Regions from separate parts of the Corynebacterium sp. P4-C1 genome, predicted to be linked through region 1. Evidence: riboswitches for the same ligand, from Rfam matches in the RefSeq annotation. Region 1 holds a riboswitch; each other region holds the start of a gene.
The links. A riboswitch is a leader RNA that binds a small molecule or an ion and turns the genes downstream of it on or off. The one in region 1 is predicted to bind thiamine pyrophosphate.
Positions count from the first base shown of each region.

Region 2: it holds a riboswitch for thiamine pyrophosphate, as region 1 does, so the genes downstream of both, QYR03_RS06515 (bifunctional hydroxymethylpyrimidine kinase/phosphomethylpyrimidine kinase) here and QYR03_RS08025 (ABC transporter substrate-binding protein) in region 1, are expected to answer to the same signal.
Region 3: it holds a riboswitch for thiamine pyrophosphate, as region 1 does, so the genes downstream of both, thiC (phosphomethylpyrimidine synthase ThiC) here and QYR03_RS08025 (ABC transporter substrate-binding protein) in region 1, are expected to answer to the same signal.

Region 1 covers NZ_CP129966.1:1,690,733-1,695,008, reverse strand. Annotated here, with positions in the region: gene QYR03_RS08040 (hypothetical protein) at 1-282, shown strand, start outside; gene QYR03_RS08035 (polysaccharide deacetylase family protein) at 393-1,259, opposite strand; tRNA gene QYR03_RS08030 (tRNA-Ala) at 1,386-1,458, shown strand; TPP riboswitch at 1,534-1,639, shown strand; gene QYR03_RS08025 (ABC transporter substrate-binding protein) at 1,678-2,697, shown strand; gene QYR03_RS08020 (ABC transporter permease) at 2,678-3,499, shown strand; gene QYR03_RS08015 (ABC transporter ATP-binding protein) at 3,492-4,205, shown strand; gene QYR03_RS08010 (YhgE/Pip family protein) at 4,233-4,276, opposite strand, start outside.
Region 2 covers NZ_CP129966.1:1,383,240-1,387,515, reverse strand. Annotated here, with positions in the region: gene QYR03_RS06520 (formate/nitrite transporter family protein) at 1-269, opposite strand, end outside; gene QYR03_RS06515 (bifunctional hydroxymethylpyrimidine kinase/phosphomethylpyrimidine kinase) at 339-1,907, opposite strand; TPP riboswitch at 1,897-2,058, opposite strand; gene rplN (50S ribosomal protein L14) at 2,360-2,728, shown strand; gene rplX (50S ribosomal protein L24) at 2,729-3,043, shown strand; gene rplE (50S ribosomal protein L5) at 3,043-3,630, shown strand; gene QYR03_RS06495 (hypothetical protein) at 3,947-4,096, opposite strand.
Region 3 covers NZ_CP129966.1:1,063,530-1,067,805, reverse strand. Annotated here, with positions in the region: gene hisN (histidinol-phosphatase) at 1-68, opposite strand, end outside; gene QYR03_RS05085 (inositol monophosphatase family protein) at 61-879, opposite strand; gene thiC (phosphomethylpyrimidine synthase ThiC) at 879-2,666, opposite strand; TPP riboswitch at 2,664-2,780, opposite strand; gene prfB (peptide chain release factor 2) at 2,848-3,954, shown strand; gene ftsE (cell division ATP-binding protein FtsE) at 4,038-4,276, shown strand, end outside.

The DNA of each region.
Region 1 (4,276 bases):
GAGACTGCCACCACTGCAACTGCGGCACCGAAGGCCGAGAAGGCTGAGAAGGCCCAGAAAGAGAAGCTGACGTGGGAAGAGAAGCAGAAGCGCGACCGCGCTCAGATCGAGATCACTGACGCACGCCTGGATAACGCAAAGAAGGGTCTCGAAGTCACCGGCGGCATCATCAAAAGCGCAGGCGACATCAAGGACCTGTTCACCCCGTCCTTCCTGAAGGGTGACGGTGCTTCCTCCCTGATCAAGGGCATCGCCAAGATCGTGGGCAAGATCATCCTCTAAACCTGGCTCTCCGTTGACCCGCACATCCCGTCCGCCATCTGTGGTGGGCGGGATTTTCCAGTTCGCATCCCGTGAATCTCCGCGGGTTACCACGGGGTCGGTGGGGCGCTCTAGCTGGGGGTAGTGCCGTCGATGAACACGAAGCGGTGCCCTGTGTCCCGCATCTGCTCGAGGGCGGTGCGTACACCCGCTGCGGTGCCGGAGGCTGGGTGGTTCATGTGGGCGAGGACAATGGCGCCGTCGTGGGCGTCCCTGATGGCCGCGGCAACCTGGTTCGCGGGAGCGGTGGCACCGTAGTCGCCGTTGACTGAAAAACCGGCGATTCTGATGCCGCGTTCGTGAGCGATCTGCACGGCCACATCGTCGTAGTGCGCGGTGCCGGAGCGGAACCAGTCGGACTGGACCCCGTAGGAGCGCAGGAGCGCCCGGTTGTCCTCAATCTCAGCGATCGCCGCTGCCGCATCCTGGGTCCCGGCAATTCCGTAGGCGGATTGGCCGGTCACAGATAAAGGGGCATGCTGGGTGCCGTGGTTCTGGATGAGGAACAGGGGGTCGTCGATAAGCATCTGCGTTGCGTGCGCATTCGCCTCGATCCACCGGGAGTTGAGGAAGAGCGTTGCGGGGACGCCGAATTCGCGGAGCGTATCGACGAGCCCCTGATCCACCTCTGAACCCGCCGGCCCGCCGCACGCGTCGAAAGTCAGGGCGATTGTCGTCGTGCCCGGTGTGGTGGGGACTGTCTCCACGATGCCGGCCATGTGTGTGCCGAAGACCTGCGGGACGCGCTGCGCGTAGACCTCCGGCGGCGGGGGAGTAGCGGTCGAGCTCCCAGTGGTTGCGGTGGCGCTGCGAGGCGGTGTGCCCGGGGTGCTCGTGGGGGCCGGCTCGCTCGACGGGGCGCAACCGCCCAGCGCCGCAGAACCGGCAGCGAGAAGAGCGCCGGTGAGGAACTGAGCACGACTGATCTGGTGGTCCACCCGAGTATCGTCGCCCTCCTCGCACCGCGACGCAACAGATGGTGCCCCCGAATTCTAGTTACCGCCGTACAACTGGGATTTTGGCGGCCGTGTGCCGGGAGCGTAACGTGGCTCCATGGTCCCCAAGGGGCATTAGCTCAGTTGGTAGAGCGTCGCGTTCGCAATGCGAAGGTCAGGGGTTCGATTCCCCTATGCTCCACGCACTTTTTCACGCCCTTTAGTCTTTCTTCAGGGAAGCTTTCATCAAGCTGGGTAGACCCCTGGTATACCTTGAAAGCGTGACACGGGGTGCCCCGGAGCCATACGGGCCGGGGCTGAGATGACACCCGTCGAACCTGATCCAGTTAGCACTGGCGGAGGGATGGTCGCGGCAATCGTGCGCGCCTGTGCCCGTCCGCCCGGAGAAAGGCCGAGGTACATGGGCATCAGCAAGAAAATCGCCGTTTTTCTGGCAGCGCTCGCATCCACGATGATGCTGGCGGCGTGCGGCGGCAGCGCGGGCGAGGATGGGACGACCAAGATCCGCTTCGCGCTGGACTGGACGCCCAACACCAACCACACCGGCCTGTACGTGGCAATGAACAAGGGCTACTTCAAGGAAGCCGGTCTGGACGTCGAGGTTGTGCCGTACAACGACAGCAACCCGATCCTGCTCACTGACTCCGGCAATGCGGAATTCGCTGCCGACACGCAGGACCGCATGACGATGGCCAAGGCTGCGGGCGCGGACGTGCGCTCCGTGCTGGCGATCGAGCAGACCTGGACCACGGAGGTCAGTGTCCTGGCTGACCGCGACGACATCAAAAGCCCGGCTGACCTGGACGGAAAGACGTTCGGCGGCTTCGGCTCACCAGCAGACCATGCGATTTTGAAGGGTGTCATCCGCGGCGCCGGCGGCAAGGGCGAATTCGAGGAAGTCACGCTGGGCACCTCCGCCTACGAGGCGCTTTACTCCAAGGAGGTCGACTTCACCGTGCCCTACGTCGCATGGGAGGGCATCGAGGCCGAAGACCGCGGCGTGAAGCTCAAGAACTTCGCCTACACCGACTACGGCTTCCCGGATTGTTACCAGATGCTCGTCGTGGGCGGCAATAAGTGGATGGAGGAGCACCCGGAGGAGACCAAGAAGTTCGTCCAGGCCATCCAGCGTGGCTTCCAGGACGCAGTGGACAACCCAGACGAGGCCGCGGAGATCCTGCAGAAGGAGAACCCGGACGTCCTCACCGACCTCGAGTTTTTGAAGAAGAGCCAGCGCATGCTTTCCGAGAAATACATGCTCGACGACGAGGGTAAATTCGGCCGCCAGACTGAGAAGCAGTGGGCTGACCTGGGCCAGTTCCTCTTCGACAACGAGCTGCTTGTCGACGAGGCGAATAACCCCTTGAGCGAAGCCCCCGACTGGAATACTTATTTCACTAATGAGTACATCTCCGAATAGTCCCGCCGCCGGGGGTGCCGCTGACCGGACGCGTGGACTGAGCAGCAACCTCTGGGTCCCGGTGATCTTCGTGCTCGCCGGCCTGGCCGTGTGGGAAATCCTCGTGCGCGTCACCGGTGTGCGCCCGCAGGTGCTGCCGGCGCCGTCGCAGGTGGCCCGCTCCGGATGGGCGCAGCGGGAGATCCTGGGCACCCACGCCGCCGCCACGCTTCAAGTCACCCTCATCGGCTTCGCCCTGTCGCTGGTGTGTGCGTGGTTGCTGGCCATCGCGATCGATTTCTCCCCGATGCTCAAGCGCGGCCTCACACCGCTGCTCGTGGCGTCCCAGACTATTCCGGTGGTGGCGATCGCCCCGTTGATGATCATCTGGTTCGGTTTCGGCCTGCTGCCCAAAACACTGGTGGTGGCGCTGGTGACGTTCTTCCCCATCTCCATCGGCCTGATCGAGGGGTTCGCTCGCACGGACCGCGAAGCTTCGAACCTGCTGCGCAGCATGGGGGCCTCCCGCTGGCGCGAGTTCTGGATGGTCCGGCTGCCGTCCGCCATGCCCGAGTTCTTCACCGCCCTGCGCATCGGCATCACCTACGCGGTCACCGGTGCGATCTTCGCCGAGTACGTCGGCGCGAAGAAGGGGCTGGGCATCTACATGTCGGTGCAGAAGAACGCTTTCCGCACCGACCTTGTGCTCGCCGCGGTGGTGGTCACCGCGGTGATCAGCGTTCTGCTCTACCTGTCCACATACCTCATCGAGCGCGCGGTGATTCCGTGGCACATCAAGGAAAGGAAGGCCGAGCGTGCTTGAGCTCAAAGACATCAGCCGCGCATTCGACGGCCGGCAGGTGCTCGACCGCGTCAGCTTCGATGTAGCCCCAGGCGAGTTCGTCTCCCTGATCGGACCCTCGGGTGCCGGCAAGTCGACGTTGTTCAACATCATCGCTGGTCTGGACACACCCGATTCCGGCGAGGTGCGTTTCGACGGCACCACCGCCTACATGCCCCAGAAAGACCTGCTGTTCCCCTGGCGCACCATTGAGGCGAACGCCGCCCTCGGTCTTGAGGTCCAAGGTGTGCCCAAAAAGGAAGCCCGGGCGCGGGCACGCGAGTGGTTCCCCCAATTCGGGCTCGAGGGATTCGAGAAGGCCCTGCCTTTCCAGCTTTCCGGCGGCATGCGCCAGCGCGCCGCGCTGTTGCGCACCGTTGTGCAGGAAAAGAGCACATTGCTTCTCGACGAACCTTTCGGAGCTCTCGACTCCCTCACCCGCTCCGAACTGCAGACGTGGCTGCAGGGCATGTGGGCCGAGCATGACTGGACCGCCATGCTGATCACCCACGACGTGCGTGAGGCGATCATGCTCTCTGACCGGATCGTCGTGCTCAACCCCCGGCCCGCCAGCGTCCGCGAGATCATCACCGTGGACCTGCCCCGCCCGCGCGGCACCGAGGTGCTTAGCTCTCCGGCGTTCGGTGAGCTGGAGCGGCGCATCCTCGAACACCTGCAGCGCCAGTAGCTGGGCCGATAGCCCAGACTGGGCCAGCTAGACGTTCAGCTGCGGGTGGATGTCCTTCTCCATGAGCACGC
Region 2 (4,276 bases), 310 kb from region 1:
TAGGTCATGAACATCATGTTGCCGGTGGCGAGCTCCGCTTGCATGACGACCATCATGTAGAGGGTCACCGCGAAGATCATGGCGAAGGGGTACTTGCCCCAGCCGGGGGCGTAGGACTCGGTCAGGGTGGCGGTCGCTGCGGCGAAGGCAGTCATGATGCCGAGGAGCACGCCAGCCATGATGGCGCGCAGCGCGAAGCGACCGGGTTCGCGTCCGAACAGGTCTAGCTTGTTCTGGATTGATACGGGGGCCTTTTCACTGAAACTCACGCCTCCAAACTAAAGCATTCCGCGAAAGGTGGCGAACCGTGATTCCGGCCCCGGAAGGGGCTCCGGACGCTAGCTTCGGGAGGCCTGATCGAAGAATTCGCGTTCGTAATAGCAGGCGTACATGAACGCCTCGAGGGCGTCCGCGCGCTGCTTCTCGCTCGCGCCCGAGAGTGCCTTTTCTACCGATTGCAGCGCCATACGCACGGCATCTGTGAAATCGTCGCCTCCGTACATGGACAGCCACGCGTTGTAGGGGTGCTCCGAACTGTTGCTCTCCGCGAGGTGCAAACCGACTTCCGCGTAGAGCCAGAAGCACGGCAAAACTGCCGCGGCGCCGACAACATAGTCCCCCAAAACAGCTTTAGATGTGAGCATATTCACGTAGCCGAGGGTGGTCGGCGAGGGGGGAGTGTCTGCTTCGACGGTGTGCTGGGAGATCCAGGAACGGTGCAGGTCCGATTCGGCTTCGATCGCGACGGTTGCGGACTGCGACCACCACACCTGGTCCTCCGCATCGGGCGCCTTGGCGCTCACGGTTGCCAGGGCGCGGGAGTACTCGCGCAGGTAGTAGGCGTCCTGCACGAGGTAGAAGCCGAACTGCTCCTCCGGCAGGGTGCCGTCGCGGAGCGCACGGATGAACGGCAGCTCCAGGGTCTCCGGCCACACCTTGCGCGCCGCGGCGTCCCAGAGCTCGCGCGTGAAGGGGCCGGCGGCGGGAATCTTGGGTTCGACGGCGGCGGCAGGGAAGGCGGCGGCGGTCCAGTCGTCGCTAAGCTTCCACGGCGTTGTCGACGCTGCCGCCGCGAGGCGCCGCGAACGGTGAAAGTGGTCGACGGGCCCGTGTCCCGTTCCGACGTTGAGCTCGTCGGCGTGCGCGATTGCTTCATGCAGCCAGCTGGACGTCCACGCGAGCGCGCTGTCCGAGTCAATGGCCAAGCGCGCGGCGAGCGCGGACGACAAGGAGCAGCCCGTGCCGTGCGTGTTCTTCGTGTCCACGCGGGGCACGTGCGCGATCTCGACGTCGCCGTCGGGCGTGACTAGTGCGTTCGACGCGTACCCCTCCTTGAGATGTCCGCCCTTGACCACGACGTTCACGTCAGCCGCCTTCGCGTAGGCGCGGCCCTGCTCGAGGGCTTCGTCGAAGGTCTCCGCGGGAGTCGTGCCGGCGAGCACAGCCAGTTCCGGGATATTCGGCGTGACGACGCTCGCGTGGTCCTTCACGAACTGCCTCATCGCATCTTCCGCGTCCTCGGTGAGCAGGCGGTCCCCGCTGGTGGCGACCATCACCGGGTCCACCACAACGATCGGCACGGGGTGCGCCGCCAAAAAGTCGGAGACCGTCTGCGTGGTGTCGACGTCGCCGAGCATGCCGATCTTCACCGCATCCACCTGGACGTCGTCGAAAACGGCGTTGAGCTGCGAGACCAGGAAGTCCTGCGGCGGGACGTGAATGTCGCGGACACCGTGGGTGTTCTGCGAGACCAGCGCCGTGACCACGCACATCGCGTAACCGCCGGCCGCCGAGATGGACTTTAGGTCCGCCTGGATGCCGGCCCCTCCGGTCGGGTCCGTGCCGGCGATGGACAGCACGTTCGGGATGTTCGGGATGGCGCTCGCCGCGCCAGACAAAGAAGTCATCAGACAATTCCTCCGCGAATATTGGTTCGTTCAGGTTCGACGGGTGTGATCTCAGCGTTGCGCCCGGCCGCCGTGAACTGCAGTTCCGCTGCTCCGGTGAGCTGCGGCGGCAGGCGGCGGCGATGGGTGCGTGGCACCCCGTGTCTTGCCCCGACATGCTACGTGAAACGCACCGGCCGGGGGCTGCGGGGATGGCTCCGGTGAAGCGGAAGCCGAGCAGGGGCCGGAGATTTGGGGTTCGTGCAGGCGGCGTGGTTTAATACCACAGTTGTCTAGCGCTGGTCGCAGCTGACGCGCGTTTCCGAGTTGAGGCTGCGAGACCCTTCGACGGTGGCGGCACTGTGGGTGCCGGGGCACTGTTCGTCGATAAGCGGATAGGCACTGATAAGACATTGACCACGTGCGTGCAGGACGGAAATCTGGCGCACATTGATCCAGGTCAGGAGACCAAAGTGATTCAGAAAGAATCGCGTCTGAAGGTCGCCGACAACACCGGTGCACGCGAAATTCTGTGCATCCAGGTGCTCGGCGGTTCTGTCCGACGCTTCGCCGGCATCGGCGACACGATTGTCGCCACCGTGAAGGAAGCCGCCCCCGGCGGCAACGTCAAGGAGGGCGAGGTTGTCCGCGCCGTCATCGTGCGCGCCAAGAAGGAGACCCGTCGTCCGGACGGCTCCTACATCGCTTTCGACGAGAACGCAGCTGTTCTGATCAAGAACGACACCGAGCCCCGCGGCACCCGCATCTTCGGCCCGGTCGCCCGCGAGCTGCGCGACAAGAAGTTCATGAAGATCGTGTCTCTCGCACCGGAGGTGATCTAGTTGAAGATCAAGAAGGGCGATATGGTCCAGGTCGTCGCTGGTAAGGATAAGGGCGCGCAGGGCCGCGTCATCGAGGCTTACCCGAAGCGCGACCGCGTCCTCGTCGAGGGCGTCAACCGTGTGAAGAAGCACGTCGCAAACTCCTACAACGAGCGCGGCGCCGAGTCCGGCGGCATCGTTACCCAGGAGGCCCCGATCCACGTGTCCAACGTGATGGTCGTCGACTCCGAGGGCAGCCCGACCCGTGTGGGCTACCGCTTCGATGAGAACGGCAAGAAAGTCCGCGTTGCCAAGTCGAACGGGAAGGACATCTAATGACCGAGAGCACCACCAACTACACGCCGCGTCTGAAGACGCGTTACAAGGACGAGATCCGCGGCAAGCTCTCCGAGGAGTTCGGCTACGACAACGTCATGCAGATCCCGGGTCTGACCAAGATTGTGGTCAACATGGGTGTCGGTGACGCTGCCCGCGATTCCAAGATGATCAACGGCGCGCTCGAGGACCTCACCGCGATCACCGGCCAGAAGCCGCAGCTGCGTCGCGCGAAGAAGTCCATCGCTAACTTCAAGCTCCGTGAAGGTATGCCGATCGGCGCGAAGGTCACCCTGCGCGGCGACCGTATGTGGGAGTTCCTGGATCGTCTGCTGACAGTCGCTCTCCCGCGTATCCGCGACTTCCGCGGCCTGTCGGACACCCAGTTCGACGGCAACGGCAACTACACGTTCGGCCTGTCCGAGCAGACGATGTTCTACGAGATCGACGTGGACAAGATCGACCGTCCGCGCGGTATGGACATCACCGTTGTCACCTCCGCAGTCAACGACGAGGAAGGCCGTGCGCTGTTGCGCCACTTCGGCTTCCCGTTCAAGGACAAGGACGGCAAGATGCAGCGCGCATAAGCATCTCGCTTATCGACGAATAACCCCACCCGCCCCACGCCTCAATAAGATGCCTACCGTTTAGATAGCAGTCGGTGATGGGTGGGCCCAGAAGACCTCAATGGCCTGATTCCGATACTGCATCGGGATCAGGCCGTGTAGTCGTTTGGGGCTGAAACGCTCCGCGAATTCAATTTTGTGTTCCCCCTTCTTTGCCACGGGCGAACTCAGTCCTGTGGTAAAGCTTCGTCTACTGTCGGCCGAAGACATCCTACTTCATAGCGTTCCCATAGCAGGTCTTCTAGCAGCGTTTCGATTTTTCGTGCACGGCGCTCCGCTAGAAATCTTCGTTTTCGTCCTCGCCGTTTTCATGATAGTCCGCCGCTTCTTCGTGGCTATATTTATCGGCGTAAGCTATGGCATCTTCATAAGCATCTTGAAGTCCGTCGCCACTAGCATCAAGAATGCTTTCCCAATCGAAGCCCATTCTATTATCCCCTTTCCTTCAAGGATCACTTCTAGTCCAATGGTATCTTACGACAGGGGCTGGGGGTTCCCCTGGGATTCAAGGCTGTGCATTACAAGTTGCGGTAGTTGTCCTTGGTGCGGAGGATCGAAAATCTGGGTCACTCTGCTTTTTACTGCTGCCGAGTGGTGTGTGGGCCGG
Region 3 (4,276 bases), 630 kb from region 1:
AAGGTGACCGTGTCAGCGAGGTCCGCGAGCTCGAGGGCCAGGGCGAGGTCGTCAGAGTAGTTAGCCATGCTGCTCAAGCTTAGCCAGCACATCGTCGACGAGCTGGCGGTTTCCCGCTACACACCAGGTGACTCCGCCGGCGTCGGCCTTGACGGCCTTCCCGCCTGCAGCTTCCACCAGCGCTTTTCCGGGCAGCCAGTCCCAGTCCGCCACGGAGTGCTGCAGCCAGCCGCCGATGCCGCCGGAGGCGACGGTGGCCAGGTCGATGGAACCGGCGCCGAACATGCGCACAGTGGCGGCGTGGTTCGCGACGCTCAGCCACGCCCCGCGGATGGCTTCGTTCGTCATCGAGGTGGGGTGGAGGTAGGTGGCGAGTGCGAGGTGGGGCAGCGGAGCGTCGGCAAGCTGTTCAAGCTCGCGGCCGTTCCGTGTCGCTGTGCCGTTGTCGGCGATCCACGTCGTGGCCAGCGCAGGGCGGTGAATCGCGCTGGTGAGAATGCGGGCAGGGTTGCTGGCATCGCCATCGACGAGCGCGAGCGCGGAGCAGAAGTAGTCGGAGCCCGAGGCGAAGTTATAGGTGCCGTCCACCGGGTCGATCACCCACGTGCGCCCGCTTTGCGACACCTTCGCCGCTCCCTCTTCGCCCACGATGCCGTCCTCGGGGCGGAGCGCCTCCAGCACGCCGGCGACGAATTCCTCGGCGGCCATGTCGGCGTTGGTGACCACATCGGACACAGACGTCTTCTGGCCTGTGTCGAGGCCCTCGTCGCGCATGCTTAGCGCCAGACCCCCGGCAGTTTCGACGAGGGCGCGGGCGAGCTCGGAATCAGTATCTTCTCGGTGGGAATCAATGAAAGCTGCGGTAGACACAGCCGCCATTATTCCTGAACGTAGACATTCGAGCCGAGCTTGTGGAATTCCTTGGCCATCTCGCGTTCGCCGCGGCGGTAATCCGTGCCGCCGGCGAAACTCGGAATGCCTAGGTCCGCGATGAGCTTCTTGTTCTTGTCGTCCAAGGCTTCGTCGATCGCGCCGCCGAATTCATCGCGGATGTCCTGGCTGATGCGCATCGAGCAGAACTTGGGTCCGCACATGGAGCAGAAGTGGGCGGTCTTCGCGGGCTCCGCCGGCAGCGTCTCGTCGTGGTACGCCTGGGCGGTCTCTGGGTCGAGGGAAAGGGCGAACTGGTCGTGCCAGCGGAATTCGAAACGCGCCTTGCTCATCGCGTCGTCCCAGTCGCGTGCGCCCGGGTGGCCCTTCGCCACATCGGCGGCGTGGGCGGCGACCTTGTAGGTGATCACGCCCGTCTTCACATCGTCCTTGTTCGGCAGGCCGAGGTGCTCCTTCGGGGTGACGTAGCAGAGCATCGCGGTGCCGCCCATGGCGATATTCGCCGCGCCGATGGCGGACGTGATGTGGTCGTAGCCCGGTGCGATATCGGTGACCAGGGGGCCGAGAGTGTAGAACGGGGCGCCGCCGCACCATTCCTCTTCTTTCTCGTTGTTGACCTGGATCATGTTCAGTGGGACGTGGCCGGGTCCCTCGATCATCACCTGGACATCGTGGTCCCAGGCGCGCTTGCACAGCTCGCCGATGGTTTTCAGCTCCGCGAACTGGGCGGCGTCGTTGGCGTCGGCGACGGAGCCGGGGCGGAGGCCGTCGCCAAGCGAGAATGCGATGTCGTACTGGGCGAAGATCTCGCACAGCTCGTCGAAATTCTCGTAGAGGAACGACTCTTTGTGGTGGGCTAGGCACCAGCCGGCCATGATCGAGCCGCCGCGGGAGACGATGCCGGTGACGCGTTTCGACGTCAGCGGGACGTACGGCAGCCGCACCCCCGCGTGCACCGTCATGTAGTCCACGCCCTGCTCGGCCTGTTCAATGACGGTGTCGCGGAAGATCTCCCACGTCAGGTCTTCGGCGACACCGCCCACCTTCTCCAGCGCCTGGTAGATCGGCACGGTGCCGATGGGGACAGGCGAGTTGCGCAGGATCCACTCGCGGGTGGTGTGGATGTCGTTGCCGGTGGACAGGTCCATGACGGTGTCCGCGCCCCAGCGGGTGGCCCAGCGCAGCTTGTCCACCTCCTCGCGGATGGACGAGGTGACGGCGGAATTACCGATGTTGGCGTTAATCTTGGTCAAGAACGCGTTGCCGATGATCATCGGCTCGGATTCCGGGTGGTTGATGTTGTTCGGGATGATCGCGCGGCCGGCGGCGACCTCTTCACGGACCTTCTCCGGGTCGCAGTGCTCGCGCAGCGCCACGAATTTCATCTCGGGGGTGATCACGCCGTTGCGGGCATACGCCATCTGGGTGACGCGCTTGCCGCTCTTCGCGCGTAGCGTCGGGCGGGTCGCGCCGCGCCACTCCTCGCTGGCCTCCCCGCGTTTCATTGCGCGTGTGCCGTCGTCCTCGAGGTTGCGGGCGCGGCCCTCGTATTCCTCGATGTCGTCGCGCTCGGCGATCCATTCGCTTCGCAGAGCAGGCAAGCCTTCCTCCGGCTCGGCCCACGGGCCGCGCGTGCGGTAGATGCGGAACGGCTCGTTCGGGCCAGTCGGGGAGTCATCCAGCTCAATCGCAGTTTCTGGAACTTCGAGCCCGTCCTGGACAATCGGGGCGTACGAGTGCTTCGGGTGGATTTCTTCAGCGTAAATATCAGCCATGAGCTGCTCCTTACTTCCTTCGCTGGTGCTAGCCAGACAGGTTCGGACGGTGCTCGCACGGCTCAATATCAGTGCGATCTCAGCCCGCTGCCGCGGGCGCCCGTGTGGGTGCGTCCCACAGTGTAGGTGCTCGGGCGGCGGTATGAAGGTGTTTTGGAGATCTCCACTAGACTTCGCACCTATGCAGCCAGAGACCAGCAACCGGATCCAGTCCCTCGAGTCCACCCTGACCACCATCGAGTCGGTCATGGACTTAGACGAGATGGATTCGCGCGCCCGCGAGCTGGAGCAGCAAGCCGCCGACCCCAGTTTGTGGGACGACCCCGACCACGCGCAGCAGGTGACAACCGAGCTGTCCAACGTGCAGGCGAAGCTGCGCAAAGTCACTGGGCTGCGCCAGCGTCTCGACGACCTGCCGGTCATGTACGAACTCGCGGAAGAGGAGGGCGACGCATCGCTTGCCGACGATGAGTTGGCCGAACTCGAAACCCAGATCTCCTCGCTGGAGGTGACGACGATGCTGTCGGGGGAGTACGACGAGCGCGAGGCTGTGGTGAATATCCGTTCCGGTGCCGGCGGTGTCGATGCGGCGGATTGGGCGGAGATGCTCATGCGCATGTACACCCGCTGGGCCGAGAAAAACGGCCACAAGGTCGATGTCTACGATATTTCCTACGCCGAGGAAGCCGGCATCAAGTCGGCCACCTTCGTCGTCCACGGGGAGTACATGTACGGCCAGCTCTCCGTGGAGCAGGGCGCGCACCGCCTCGTGCGTATCTCGCCCTTCGACAACCAGGGCCGCCGCCAGACCTCCTTCGCCGAGGTTGAGGTCCTGCCTGTGGTGGAGCAGACCGACCACATCGACATCCCAGACTCCGACATCCGCGTCGATGTCTACCGGTCCTCCGGACCCGGCGGCCAGTCCGTGAACACCACCGACTCGGCGGTGCGTATCACCCACGTGCCCACCGGCATCGTGGTCACGTGCCAGAACGAGAAATCCCAGATCCAGAACAAGGCTTCGGCCATGAACGTTCTGCAGTCCAAGCTGCTGGAGAAGAAACGCCAAGAAGAAAAGGCGGAGCTGGACGCCCTCGGCGCCGGCGGCAACGCCAGCTGGGGCAACCAGATGCGCTCCTACGTTCTGCACCCGTACCAAATGGTCAAGGACCTGCGCACCAACTATGAAGTGGGCGACCCGCAGAAGGTGCTCGACGGAGATATCGACGGTTTCCTCGAGTCAGGCATCCGCTGGCGGATGGCGGAGCAGCAGGGCGAAGAATCCTAAAATCCTGAACGCCACCTGAATCACCTGCGGTTTCCGCGGTTGGGATTTCCATACGGCCAACGTCTGTCACTAGAGTGGCGCGTGTGATCACTTTCTCGAATGTGACAAAGGTCTATCCGACGTCGACGCGGCCGGCTCTCGACGATGTCTCGCTGACGATTGAGAACGGCGAGTTCGTCTTCCTGATCGGCCCGTCGGGCTCGGGCAAGTCGTCGTTTTTGGAGCTGCTCATCCGCGAGGAGAACGTGACCAGCGGGGACATCCACTTCGGTGACTTCCACGTCAATGCGCTGAAAGGCAAGGAGGTGAACAAGCTCCGCCA